Linked DNA regions of Puniceibacterium sp. IMCC21224. The protein of the gene in region 2 interacts with the protein of the main gene of each other region in a pairwise test. Links are inferred from orthologs where the notes say so. Each region holds a gene or a part of one and is shown on either strand. Other genes may lie near its edges.

Region 1 (6,043 bases), 1.6 Mb from region 2 along the record:
TCGGCGGAAGGCGCCGGTCAAGCGACCGAAGCTGGATGCCTTCACCGGGATCATCGACGGTTGGCTGGACGGCGATCGGGAGGTCCCTCGCAAGCAGCGGCACACGGCGAAGCGGGTGTTCGAGCGGCTCCGCGACGAGCATGCCTTCACCGGGGGCTACACGATCGTGAAGGATTACATGCGACAGCGCGAACGGCGCGGCCGCGAGATGTTCGTGCCGCTGGCGCATCCGCCCGGTCATGCCCAGGCCGACTTTGGCGAGGCGGTGGTCGTCATCTGCGGCATCGAGCAGAAGGCGCATTTCTTTGTCATGGATCTGCCGCACAGCGACGCCTGCTATGTCCGTGCCTATCCGGCGGCCACTGCCGAAGCCTGGGTTGATGGCCACGTCCACGCCTTCGCGTTCTTCGGCAAGGTGCCGGTGTCGGTGCTCTACGACAACGACCGCTGTTTGGTTGCGAAGATCCTGCCGGACGGGTCACGTCAGAGGGCTACGCTGTTCAGCGGGTTCCTGTCACATTACCTGTTCCGTGACCGCTACGGGCGACCCGGCAAGGGAAATGACAAGGGCAATGCGGAAGGCCTGGTCGGTTACTCGCGCCGCAACTTCATGGTGCCAATCCCGCGGTTCGCGACCTGGGACGCGTTCAACGATTACCTGGAGACACAGTGTCTCAAACGTCAGGCGGATGTCTTGCGAGGTCAGTCCGAGACGATTGGCCAACGCCTCGAGCGGGATCTGGCCGCGATGTCCGACCTGCCTGTGGCGCCGTTCGATGCCTGCGATCAGACAACCGGACGGGTCAGTTCGCAGGCGTTGGTGCGCTACAAAACCAATGATTACTCGGTCCCGGTTGCCTACGGCCATCGTGACGTCTGGATCAGGGGCTATGTCGACGTGGTCGTGATCGGCTGCGGCGGCGAGGTCATCGCACGTCATCCGCGCTGCTACGACCGCGAGGACATGGTCTTCGATCCGCGGCATTACCTTCCGCTGATCGAGCAGAAGATCAACGCTCTCGACCAGGCGGCTCCCTTGGCAGAATGGGACCTGCCGTCGGAGTTCGCGACCCTGCGCCGCTTGATGGAAGCGCGCATGATCAAAGCCGGACGCCGGGAATATGTGCAGGTGCTGCGCCTGCTCGAGACCTTCGACATCGACGATCTGCATGCCGCCGTGAAGAAGGCTCTGCAACTGGGCGCGGTCGGCTTTGATGCCGTCAAGCACCTTGTCCTCTGCCACGTCGAGAAACGGCCGCCGAAGTTGGATCTCGATGTTTACCCATACCTGCCGCGGGCGAACGTCGAGACCACATCCGCGGCCAGCTATATGTCCCTGATGTCAGAGGATGCAGCATGACCGTGCCCCCGAAGATCCTGCTTGCGGATCATCTGAAGACGCTGAAGCTGCCGACTTTCCTGCGGGAATATGACAAACTCGCCCGCCAATGCGCCGCCGAGGGGCTGGATCATGTCCAGTTCCTGGCGCGTCTGGTCGAGCTGGAATTGATCGACCGCGAGCGGCGGATGATCGAGCGGCGTATCAAGGCCGCGAAGTTCCCGGCAACCAAGAGCTTGGACAGCTTCGACTTCAAGGCGATCCCGAAGCTCAACAAGATGCAGGTGCTGGAACTCGCCCGCTGCGAATGGATCGACCGACGCGAGAACGTCATCGCCTTGGGGCCCAGTGGAACCGGCAAGACCCATGTTGCCCTCGGGCTGGGGCTGGCCGCCTGCCAGAAGGGGCTGCCTGTCAGCTTTATCACCGCCGCCGCGCTGGTCAACGAGTTGATGGAAGCCCGCGACGAACGTCGGCTGCTACGGCTGCAAAAGCAGCTGGCTGCCGTAAAATTGCTCATCATCGACGAACTGGGCTTCGTGCCGCTCTCCAAGACCGGCGCCGAGCTCTTGTTCGAACTGATCTCGCAGCGCTATGAGCGCGGCTCCACGCTGATCACCAGCAACCTGCCCTTCGACGAATGGACCGAAACCTTCGGCACCGAGCGCCTGACCGGCGCCCTTCTCGACAGGCTGACACACCACGTCAACATTCTCGAGATGAACGGCGAAAGCTATCGCCTCAGCCAAAGCCGCGCCCGAAAGGCCCAAGCCGCCACCTGATCACACCTTGCAGAACTGGCCCTCCGGGCCAATGCGCCATGGCACGCGCCGGCTATCTGGAGAGCGCACGCGCCATGGCGCTTGGTGCCCCGCCATTGGCCTACTTTTGCGCCGCCACGTGGCCGGTTTTGTCTCCGCCGTTGACATGAAGTCTCGGAATTTTATAATTCTTGCGCTAAACACCTGCAAGTATTGATAAAAAGTGAAAATAAATCAATCTGAAAACCGAACGAAATCTCCATGAAATCGGTGAGGCACGTAGGGCTTGCCGTCAACCGTCAGGGACCATGGCAACGTCCCTTATCTCCCTCTTGAACGCCAAGAGAGCGACAAATGGCCTCGAGGCTCCACTCATTGCGCGGTCCTGTCAAACCGAGTAACCAAAGTCGGCTTTCGCCATCAATATTTGGTGCCTCGCGTATTCCGCGGTAGTCTATTTTCTGCGCTTCTGGCATCTGGATGGCAAAAGCCAGACTTGGTCCTCAGTTCGAAACTGTCCTTAGTGAATTTTTTGAGAGAATATAGAATTTAATCTAAAGGCTTAGCTACGACGGAGAGGATACAAACTACGTGCGCGCTGTCATGGGCGATGGGCAAAGACTGACCGAGGGGCAATTTGAAAGTACACTCAGGTTTGAAAGAGAAGCAGCGAACTTGGCGCGAACCTCTAAGTCCAGTATTTTTGCGACGATCACGTAAGTTATTGAATTAATGGGTCTTCATATTTTCGGTATCATCCGCGACGCGCAAAGTTATACGCGCCGCGCAATTTTATGTGCTTCCCTACAAACCGTCAGAAATCGAGATTTTCCACATTCAGTGCGTTCTGCTGGATGAATTCGCGGCGTGGCTCTACGACGTCGCCCATAAGTTTGGTGAACAGGTCATCGGCTTCGGCCATGTCATCAACCTTGACCCGCAACAGAGTACGTGCGTCTGGGTCTAGTGTGGTTTCCCACAATTGGCTCGGGTTCATCTCTCCGAGGCCCTTGTAACGCTGTAGCGACAGGCCTTTTTCGCCCTCTTCCAAAATAGCGGCCAAAAGGTCCAGCGGACCATGGATCAGTTGCTTGCGGTCACGGCGTTCCAACGTGGCGGGCAGGTTGTAAATCGCTTGCAGGCTCTGGGTAAAACTGCCGGTTTTACGTGCCTCGCCAGACCTCAGCATGGGACCATCCATTGTGCGCACCTCTTCGACGCCACGCAGGATACGCGCAAGACGGATACCTTTGTCCTGGGTGATGCGACCCATCCACCCCTTTTCATATTCCAGCGCGATCAGGTTCAGCCGCTCTGCCACTTTGTCGGCCACGCCCTGAAGGTTGGCGTCAATGGCACCGGGAACAAACGCACCGGCGATGGCAGCCTGTTCCAGAATATGGCGTGGATAATGTGTGGGAAAGGCGTCCAGAACGCGGCGCAACTGCCGTGCTTCGTCGACCACGCGCAACAGATCCTGACCGGCGATCTCTTCGCCGTTGCCCTGGCGCAGCATCGCATTGTCCGCGCCTTGCTGGATCAGGTATTCGTCCATCGCGGCCTGATCCTTGAGATAGACCTCGGACTTGCCACGCGCAACTTTGTATAGCGGCGGCTGCGCGATGTAGAGATGCCCGTTCTCAATCAGTTCGGGCATCTGACGATAAAAGAACGTCAACAGCAGGGTACGGATATGTGCGCCGTCGACGTCAGCGTCGGTCATGATGACGATCTTGTGGTAGCGCAGCTTGGCGATGTTGAATTCATCGCGCCCGATGCCAGTGCCAAGCGCCATGACAAGATTGCCGATTTCCTGACTACCCAGCATCCGGTCGAAACGGGCGCGTTCAACGTTCAGGATTTTGCCTTTGAGCGGCAGGATTGCCTGTGTACCACGGTCACGCCCGGTCTGAGCGGACCCGCCGGCGCTGTCGCCCTCGACCAGAAAGATTTCGGTCTTGGAGGGGTCTTTTTCAGAGCAATCCTTGAGTTTCCCGGCCAGAAAATTCACATCCATCGGGTTCTTGCGTCGTGTCAGGTCACGCGCTTTTCGCGCCGCCTCGCGGGCCAGGGCCGCTTCGACAATTTTGCCTACGATGACCTTGGCGATGTTCGGGTTTTCTTCGAACCACTCGGCAAGCTTTTCGTTCATCATGCTTTCAACCGCCGGGCGGACCTCGGACGAGACCAGTTTGTCCTTGGTTTGCGAGCTGAATTTGGGGTCGGGAACCTTGACCGACAACACGCAAGTCAGCCCTTCACGCGCGTCATCGCCGGTAAAGGTGACCTTCTCACGTTTAGCGATGCCGCTGGCTTGGGCGTAATTGTTGATTGTCCGGGTCAGCGCGCCACGGAACCCGGCCATATGGGTGCCGCCATCACGCTGCGGGATGTTGTTGGTAAATGGCAGGACGTTCTCGTGATAGGTGTCATTCCACCACATCGCGATTTCGATGCCGATGTCATCCTTTTCGCCGGTCATGTAGATCGGTTCGGCCATGATCGACGATTTCGAACGATCAAGGTACTTCACAAACTCACGCACGCCGCCGTCATAGTACAATTCAGATTTCAGCGGTTCAGCGGGGCGTTCATCCTCAAGAATGATGCGGACGCCGGAATTGAGGAAGGCCAGTTCGCGCAAACGCTTTTCCAGCTGCTCGAAGTGGTATTCGAGGTTCGAGAAGGTCTCGGTCGAGGCGAGAAAGCGCACCTCGGTGCCTTTGCGGCCATTGGCGTCACCGACAACGCGCAAGGATTCGACGGTGAATCCGCCCTCAAAGCGGGCGTAATGTTCCTTGCCATTGCGCCAGATGCGCAGCTCAAGCCAATCGGACAGCGCGTTCACAACCGAGACACCGACGCCGTGCAGACCGCCCGACACCTTATAGGAATTCTGGTCGAATTTGCCGCCGGCGTGCAGCTGGGTCATGATGACCTCGGCCGCCGACACGCCTTCGCCGTCGTGAATATCGACCGGGATGCCGCGACCATTGTCACTGACCGAGACCGAGTTGTCGGCGTGGATTTTGACGTTCACCGCGTCTGCGTGACCGGCCAGCGCTTCGTCAATGCCGTTGTCCACAACTTCGTAGACCATATGGTGCAAACCCGAGCCGTCATCAGTGTCGCCAATATACATCCCAGGACGTTTGCGAACAGCCTCTAAGCCCTTGAGAACCTTGATGGAGCTTGCACCATATTCTTCGGGGATCTGTTCGTTATCGGCCATTCGGTTTTTCCTTGTTCTTGGTGACCGGGTTATAGGGTTTTCCAGGGGGATTGTCACGCAACTGACACTATATTTTGTGGCACCCCAACAGGCGCCCTACAGCAGTTCAGACATCGTCGGCCGGTGTCAGAGAAATCAGATGAACGGAATGATCAGACCCACCGCAATCAGCAGCGATCCAGCGATCCGGTTCGTCCGCCCCAACGCGCGCGGCGACGTCAGCAACCGCTTTGCCCGGTCAATAGACGCCGCCAGCACAAGGTTGCCCAGCAGCGGCACGATGGCCGAAATCCCCGCAATCACCACCATGTCGGGCCAGCGCAGGGCGGTCAGATCAAAGAACCCTGGCAGCACGCCCATATAGAACAGGATCGCCTTGGGGTTGCCCAGGATGACCACAAGTCCAGCCGCGAAACCGGCCCACATGCCCGGCCGTGTCAGCCGGTTGTCAGTCGAGATTTTTGCATCGGCATTGCGAATGATCAGGCCGCCCATGATCAGGAATGTCAGACAGGCGACCCAGCGCAGAAAGGTCATGAACCCGGCAAAGACGCTGACGATCCACGTAACCCCAAGGATCGCCAGAAACGGCCAGAGGATGTCGCCGACAACAACGCCCAGTGCCAGCGGCCAGGCCGCCTGAAACCCACCCGACAGCGCCCGCGCAATCAGCGCCACCCAGACCGGCCCCGGCGTCAGGAACAGGATCAG
Region 2 (6,210 bases):
GCGCACGGCGTTCAGCTCCTCCAGTGCCCGCTGCGCGCGGTTGGCACTTTCCCCCAGGCTTTCGCGTGTCTCGGTGTCGATCACCGGCAGGCGCGGATCAAGGAGCGCATGTAGCGCCTGTGACTGCGGCGCCAGAAAGCGGCCCAGCCGGATTGTGCTTCGCCTAAGGTCGGGCATCTCTGCCGCACCGGCGTGATCATATGCGACAAACAGTTGATCTTCGAGCAGGTCGAGCTGATCTTCGAGCGCGACGCCATTCTCTTCGATCCGGTCGGTGAGGGCTTCGCAGAGTGCGGCAAGAAATGCTGCGGGCGAGGGCGGCGCCTGACCCGATTCTGTGGCGCGACGCAGATCCTCTGCGGCAAAGACGCGGCGCAGGCGGACCGTCACCACCAAATGGTCCGACAGCCAGCACCGCAAGGACACCATGTCGTCGCGACGCTGGCCGGTGTTAAGATTGAGTCCACGCAGGATCACAATCAGCCCACCGTCATTGGTCAGGGCGCGGGGGCGCGTCTCGGTCTGCTGCAGGGCATCGGCGGCGCGGTCGGGCAGGTGGCTGTCCAGCCATGCCGCCAGTTCAGGATCGCCCAGATCGCAATGCAGCCAGCGATAGCCCACGGTCGGCAGAATCGCCAGATCGCGGACCACAATGGCGCTGCCGTCAGGTCGAATGTCAAAGGCGCAAATCGGTGTCATCGTGATTGCAAGGTCTTAGGGCGCATCTCTCGCTCGACCTGATCAGGTGCCGCAAAACGTGGCTGCGACCACTTCTGACGGTGCGGGCGGGCGGCGCAAATCCTCAGCGTCAGGCTGGTCGTCGAACGGGCGCGACAGGACAGCGTTCAGTCGGTGAAACGGCGCATCGTCTCCGGCGACGGCAGCGGCGATCATCTGCTCGATCCGGTGATTGCGCGGAATAAAGGCCGGGTTGGTTTGCCGTATCCGCTGGATTGCGTCGGGATCAGAGGCAATGCGCGCCTGCCACCCCTCTGCCCAGCTGTCAAAGGCGGTGGGGTCGGTGAACTGATCCCGCGCAGTGCCATCGCTAAGCGCGCGAAACGTGTTGGTGAAATCGGCTTGATTGCCATGCATGCGCGTCAATAGATCGCCGATCAGCGCCGCATCTTCGGGTTTCGGCGTGCCGATCCCGATCTTGGCGGCAAAACGTGCCAGCCACTCCTGGCGGATCAGCTCTGGCATCGCGTGAACCTGATCGGTGAACTGCGCCACAGCTGCGTCCGCATCAGGCATCAGCGGCAACAGCGCTGTCGCCAGCTGCGCCATGTTCCAGACGATGATATCGGCCTGACTGGCATAGCCATAGCGGCCATGCCGGTCGATCGACGAAAACACGGTTTCGGGGTCATAGAAGTCCAGAAAGGCGCAGGGTCCATAGTCGATGGTTTCCCCCGACAAGGTGCAATTGTCGGTGTTCATTACGCCATGGATGAACCCAAGGCTCATCCATTGTGCCACCAGCGCGGCCTGCCGGTCGATTACGGCCTGTAACAGCGCATCGGGCGTCGTGCAGTCGGGATAGTGGCGCGCAACGGTGTAGTCAAATAGCTGCCGAAGGGCAATCACATCGCGACGCGCGGCAAAGATCTGAAAGGTGCCGACACGGATATGGCTGGATGCGACACGCGTCAGCACAGCTCCGGGCCGCATGGCTTCGCGTTGAATCATCTCGCCGGTCCGTACGGCGGCGAGGGCGCGGGTGGTCGGCACACCCAGCGCGTGCATCGCTTCGCTTACCACGTATTCGCGCAGCACCGGACCCAGCCAAGCACGACCGTCCCCGTTGCGCGAATAAGGGGTCGGCCCCGATCCCTTGAGCTGGATGTCACGGCGCACTCCGTCGCGGCCGACAGTTTCGCCGAGCAGAATGGCGCGGCCATCCCCAAGCTGCGGATTGAACTGACCGAACTGGTGCCCCGCGTAAAGCTGCGCCAGCGGGGCGGCACCCTCGGGCACCGCATTGCCGGAAAAGAGCATGGTGAGTTCGGCGTCAGAAGTCTCTGTGATCAGCATCAGTGCCGCCAGATCGCGGTTAAAGCTGATGAGGTCCGGCGCGGCCACGGCCGTCGGGTCGAGCCGGGAGTAAAAGCCCGCAGGCAGGGCGGCATAGCTGTTGTCGAAGGGGATGTTCAGGGTCATGGCGAACAGGTAATCATATTGCGCCGAATTGCGAGCGGTTTTTGCATCCGGATCTGAATGATACCGGGCGACGCGATAGAATTTTGATGACTGGCCCGTGGTTTCGTTGGTTTCACGGGCCAATCATCAAACGGTTTATTCTTCGGCAGTATCTTGTGCAGCGGTATCGGCCTCATCACCCTGATCGGCAATCCAGGCAACACTGACCACTTCTTCGCCTTTGCCGGTGTTGAACACTTTGACACCGCCAGCGCTGCGTGAGCGGAAGGAAATGCCGTCAACCGGGACACGGATTGACTGCCCCTTGGACGTGGCGAGCATGATCTGGTCGTCCATCTCCACCGGGAAGCTGGCCACCAATGCGCCGCCCCGCATCGCCTTGTCCATGGCCATCACACCCATACCGCCGCGTCCGCGCAGAGGGTAATCGTGCGACGAACTCAGCTTGCCCACGCCATTTGCCGTGATCGTCAGGATCAGATTTTCCGCTGCCGACATCTGGGCATAGCGTTCCTGAGTGATGTTGCCGGGGGCCACATCGTCATCATCTTCGTTCTCGGCGTCATCGGCAAGACCGGCCATGGCGCGGCGCATTTTCAGATAGGCAGCGCGTTCCTGCGGGTCGGCGTCGAAATGCCGGATCACCGACATCGACACCACGGTGTCGTCGCCCTGCAGCCTGATGCCGCGCACACCGGTGGAGGCGCGTGAGTTGAAGACCCGCACATCGGTGGTACGGAAGCGGATCGCGCGGCCGGAATCTGTCACCAGCATCACGTCGTCATCCTCAGAGCAGATGCGCGCATTGATGAGTTTGATGTCCGCGTTCTCATCCTCGAACTTCATCGCAATCTTGCCGTTTCGCATGACATTTGTGAAGTCTGACAATCGGTTACGGCGCACAGTTCCAGCAGAGGTGGCAAAGATGATCTGCAGGTCGTCCCAGTCTTTTTCATCCCGATCTACCGGCATGATGGCCGCGATCGACACACCTGTCGGGATTGGCAGGATGTTGACGATCGCCTTGCCCTTGGACGTGCGGCTGCCCTGCGGCAGGCGCCAGGTCTTGAGCTTGTAGACCATGCCTTCGGTGGTAAAGAACAGCAGCTGGGTATGTGTGTTGGCAACAAAGAGCGTGGTAACCACGTCATCTTCTTTCATGCCGCCGCCTGACACACCCTTGCCGCCGCGCCGCTGACTGCGGAAATCGGCGAGCGGGGTCCGTTTGATCCAACCTGTCTGGGTCACGGTGACAACCATGTCTTCGCGCTCGATCAGGTCTTCGTCTTCCATGTCCCCGGACCAGTCGAGGATTTCGGTCCGGCGCGGCACGGCGAACAGCTCGCGGACCTCGCGCAGCTCGTCCGAGATGATCCCCATGATCCGCTCACGCGAGCTGAGGATTTCAAGGTATTCCTTGATCTTGCCAGCCAGCTCTTCGAGCTCGTCGGTGACCTCTTTGACGCCCAGCTGGGTCAGACGCTGAAGGCGCAGTTCCAGAATGGCGCGGGCCTGAATTTCGGACAGGTTATAGGTGCCGTCCTCGTTCGCCGTATGGGTCGGATCGTCGATCAGCGCGATAAAAGGCAGGATTTCACCGGCGGGCCAGCGACGCTCCATCAATTTGGTGCGCGCTTCGGCCACGTCAGCCGAGGCACGGATGGTGGCGACCACTTCGTCGACATTGCTCACGGCAACAGCCAGACCGCAAAGGATATGGCTGCGTTCGCGTGCCTTGCGCAACAAGAAGGCCGTGCGCCGCGCCACAACATCCTCACGGAAGTCGAGGAATGCTGTGAGAAAGGCGCGCAGTGTCAGCTGCTCGGGACGTCCGCCATTCAGCGCCAGCATGTTGCAGCCAAAATAGGTCTGCATCGGGGTAAAGCGGAACAGTTGGTTCAGCACGACTTCGGCAGTGGCGTCACGTTTCAGCTCGATCACCACACGCACACCATTGCGATCGGATTCGTCCTGCACATGAGAGATGCCTTCGATCCGCTTTTCGCGGGCGGCCTCGGCGATCTTTTCGATCATCGTGGCCTTGTTGACCTGATAGGGGATCTCGTCGATGACGATGGCCCAGCGGTCCTTGCGAATTTCCTCGACGCGGGTCTTGGAGCGGATGATGACGCTACCGCGGCCCTCAAGGTACGCTTTGCGGGCGCCGGAACGTCCCAGCATGTAGCCGCCCGTCGGGAAGTCAGGGCCGGGGACATATTCAATCAACTGCTCTGAGGTCAGGTCAGAGTCAGTGATCAGCGCAAGGCAGGCGTCAATGACTTCGCCCAGATTGTGCGGCGGGATGTTGGTGGCCATGCCAACGGCAATACCGCCAGCCCCATTGACGAGCATGTTGGGATAGCGTGCGGGCAGGACCGTCGGTTCACGGTCCTTGCCATCATAATTGTCCTGAAAATCGACGGTATCCTTGTCGATGTCGTTCAAAAGAAACGCGGCGGGCTTGTCCATCCGCACTTCGGTATAGCGCATCGCCGCAGCGTTATCGCCGTCCATCGAGCCAAAGTTGCCCTGACCATCCAGCAACGGCAGCGACATCGAAAAATCCTGCGCCATCCGCACCAGCGCGTCATAGATCGCAGAGTCGCCATGCGGGTGGTATTTACCCATCACGTCGCCAACGGGGCGCGCGGATTTGCGGTAGGGTTTGTCGTGGCTGTTGTTGGTCTCATGCATGGCATAGAGGATTCTGCGGTGCACAGGTTTTAGGCCGTCGCGCAGATCCGGAATCGCACGACTCACGATTACGCTCATTGCGTAATCGAGATAGCTTTTCTTCATCTCCTCGGTGATCGAAATGTTCGGACCAAGGAAGATCGGACGCTCTGGCGTGTTTTCGTCTGTATTTTCAGGTGGTTCCGGCGTATCGCTCACGTGGTCTGCCCATCTGTTAGTCTGCTATATCTTGTTACAAAACGTATAACAGAAGCAGGATATAGGGCGCAATGGTGGGTCGTCGCCAATTCTGGCAGCCAGCGGGCATGATTGCTAACACACTGTTTTTATTGAAAAGTAAATTACTCCCTGCCATGATTCTAAAGTTCATGAGGCGAACGAAAGGATGGATCAATGCAGGGCAACGAAACCGAACTGATGCTGCGCGGCTATGGACTGACCACAGCCGAATTCTTTTACCGCATGCCAGACTATAAAAACGTGCTCAACACCTACATCTGGCAGGATTACGATCTGGCGCCGGATCACCAGAAACTGTTTGAGTTCATAGAGTTCTGGCAAAACACGATCGAAGGTCCGCTGCATTCCGTGCGCTATACCCATCGTAAGATGATTGGCGCCGGAGAATGGCGGCAAGTGGTCGGAGAATTCCGCTACCACTGACCTGCGGCCCCTTGAGAGGGAGGTCGCAAATCCGAAACAGATCATCCGTCCGGCATGATCGGGCCGGAACTGCGTGTCAGGCTTTGGCTTTGCGCTTTCTCTCGATCGCCAGCTTTTCGGCAAGGTCGCGGGCGATGCCATAGGTGCCTTTGATTTTTTCGTTATCGGTGCGCCAGTCGCGGCGGATGACGATCTTGTTGTCTTTGACCTTGGCCTGACCGTTTTGATCTTGAATGAATTCCACCAGCCCCTGGGGCGAGGCGAACTTGTCGTTGTGGAATTGCAGCGTCGCACCTTTCGGGCCGGCGTCAAGCTTGGATATACCAGCCCGCCGACACATGGATTTGATCCGCACAACAAGCAGCAGGGTGTTCACCTCTTTTGGCAACTTCCCGAACCGGTCGATCAGTTCTGCGGCAAACCCTTCGAGCTCGACCTTGGTCGAGAGCGACGACAGGCGACGGTATAGGCCAAGGCGCACGTCGAGATCCGGCACAAACGTTTCGGGGATCAGCACCGGCACCCCAAGGTTGATCTGGGGGGCCCATTGGCCGTCATTGTCCGACAAACCTTCAAGCTCGCCCGAGCGGATCTTCGCAATCGCCTCTTCCAGCATGGATTGATACAGTTCATAGCCAACGTCGCGCATCTGGCCGGACTGTTCTTCGCCCAGCAGATTGCCAGCGCCACGAA

Evidence for each region.
Region 1: the proteins of gyrA (region 2) and gyrB interact in binary tests that used the Escherichia coli proteins (3 or more experiments, as listed by UniProt). The link is inferred for Puniceibacterium sp. IMCC21224 from one-to-one orthologs.

The regions. Positions count from the first base shown.
Region 1 is NZ_LDPY01000001.1:660,612-666,654, reverse strand. What follows is about bases 2,624-5,727. They hold gyrB (DNA topoisomerase (ATP-hydrolyzing) subunit B), read right to left. Parts: upstream 5,333-5,727; coding sequence 2,915-5,332; downstream 2,624-2,914. Other genes in these bases: IMCC21224_RS03000 (LysE family translocator), read right to left, coding at 5,468-5,727. In the rest of the region: istA (IS21 family transposase), read left to right, coding at 1-1,360; IS21-like element helper ATPase IstB, read left to right, coding at 1,357-2,121; more of IMCC21224_RS03000, read right to left, coding at 5,728-6,043. UniProt on the Escherichia coli protein: DNA gyrase negatively supercoils closed circular double-stranded DNA in an ATP-dependent manner to maintain chromosomes in an underwound state.
Region 2 is NZ_LDPY01000001.1:2,293,885-2,300,094, reverse strand. What follows is about bases 2,096-5,366. They hold gyrA (DNA gyrase subunit A), read right to left. Parts: upstream 5,053-5,366; coding sequence 2,296-5,052; downstream 2,096-2,295. Other genes in these bases: IMCC21224_RS10595 (usg protein), read left to right, coding at 5,248-5,366; IMCC21224_RS10605 (YdiU family protein), read right to left, coding at 2,096-2,160. Outside these bases: IMCC21224_RS10610 (zinc transporter ZntB), read right to left, coding at 1-699; more of IMCC21224_RS10605, read right to left, coding at 742-2,095; more of IMCC21224_RS10595, read left to right, coding at 5,367-5,517; mfd (transcription-repair coupling factor), read right to left, coding at 5,594-6,210. UniProt on the Escherichia coli protein: A type II topoisomerase that negatively supercoils closed circular double-stranded (ds) DNA in an ATP-dependent manner to maintain chromosomes in an underwound state.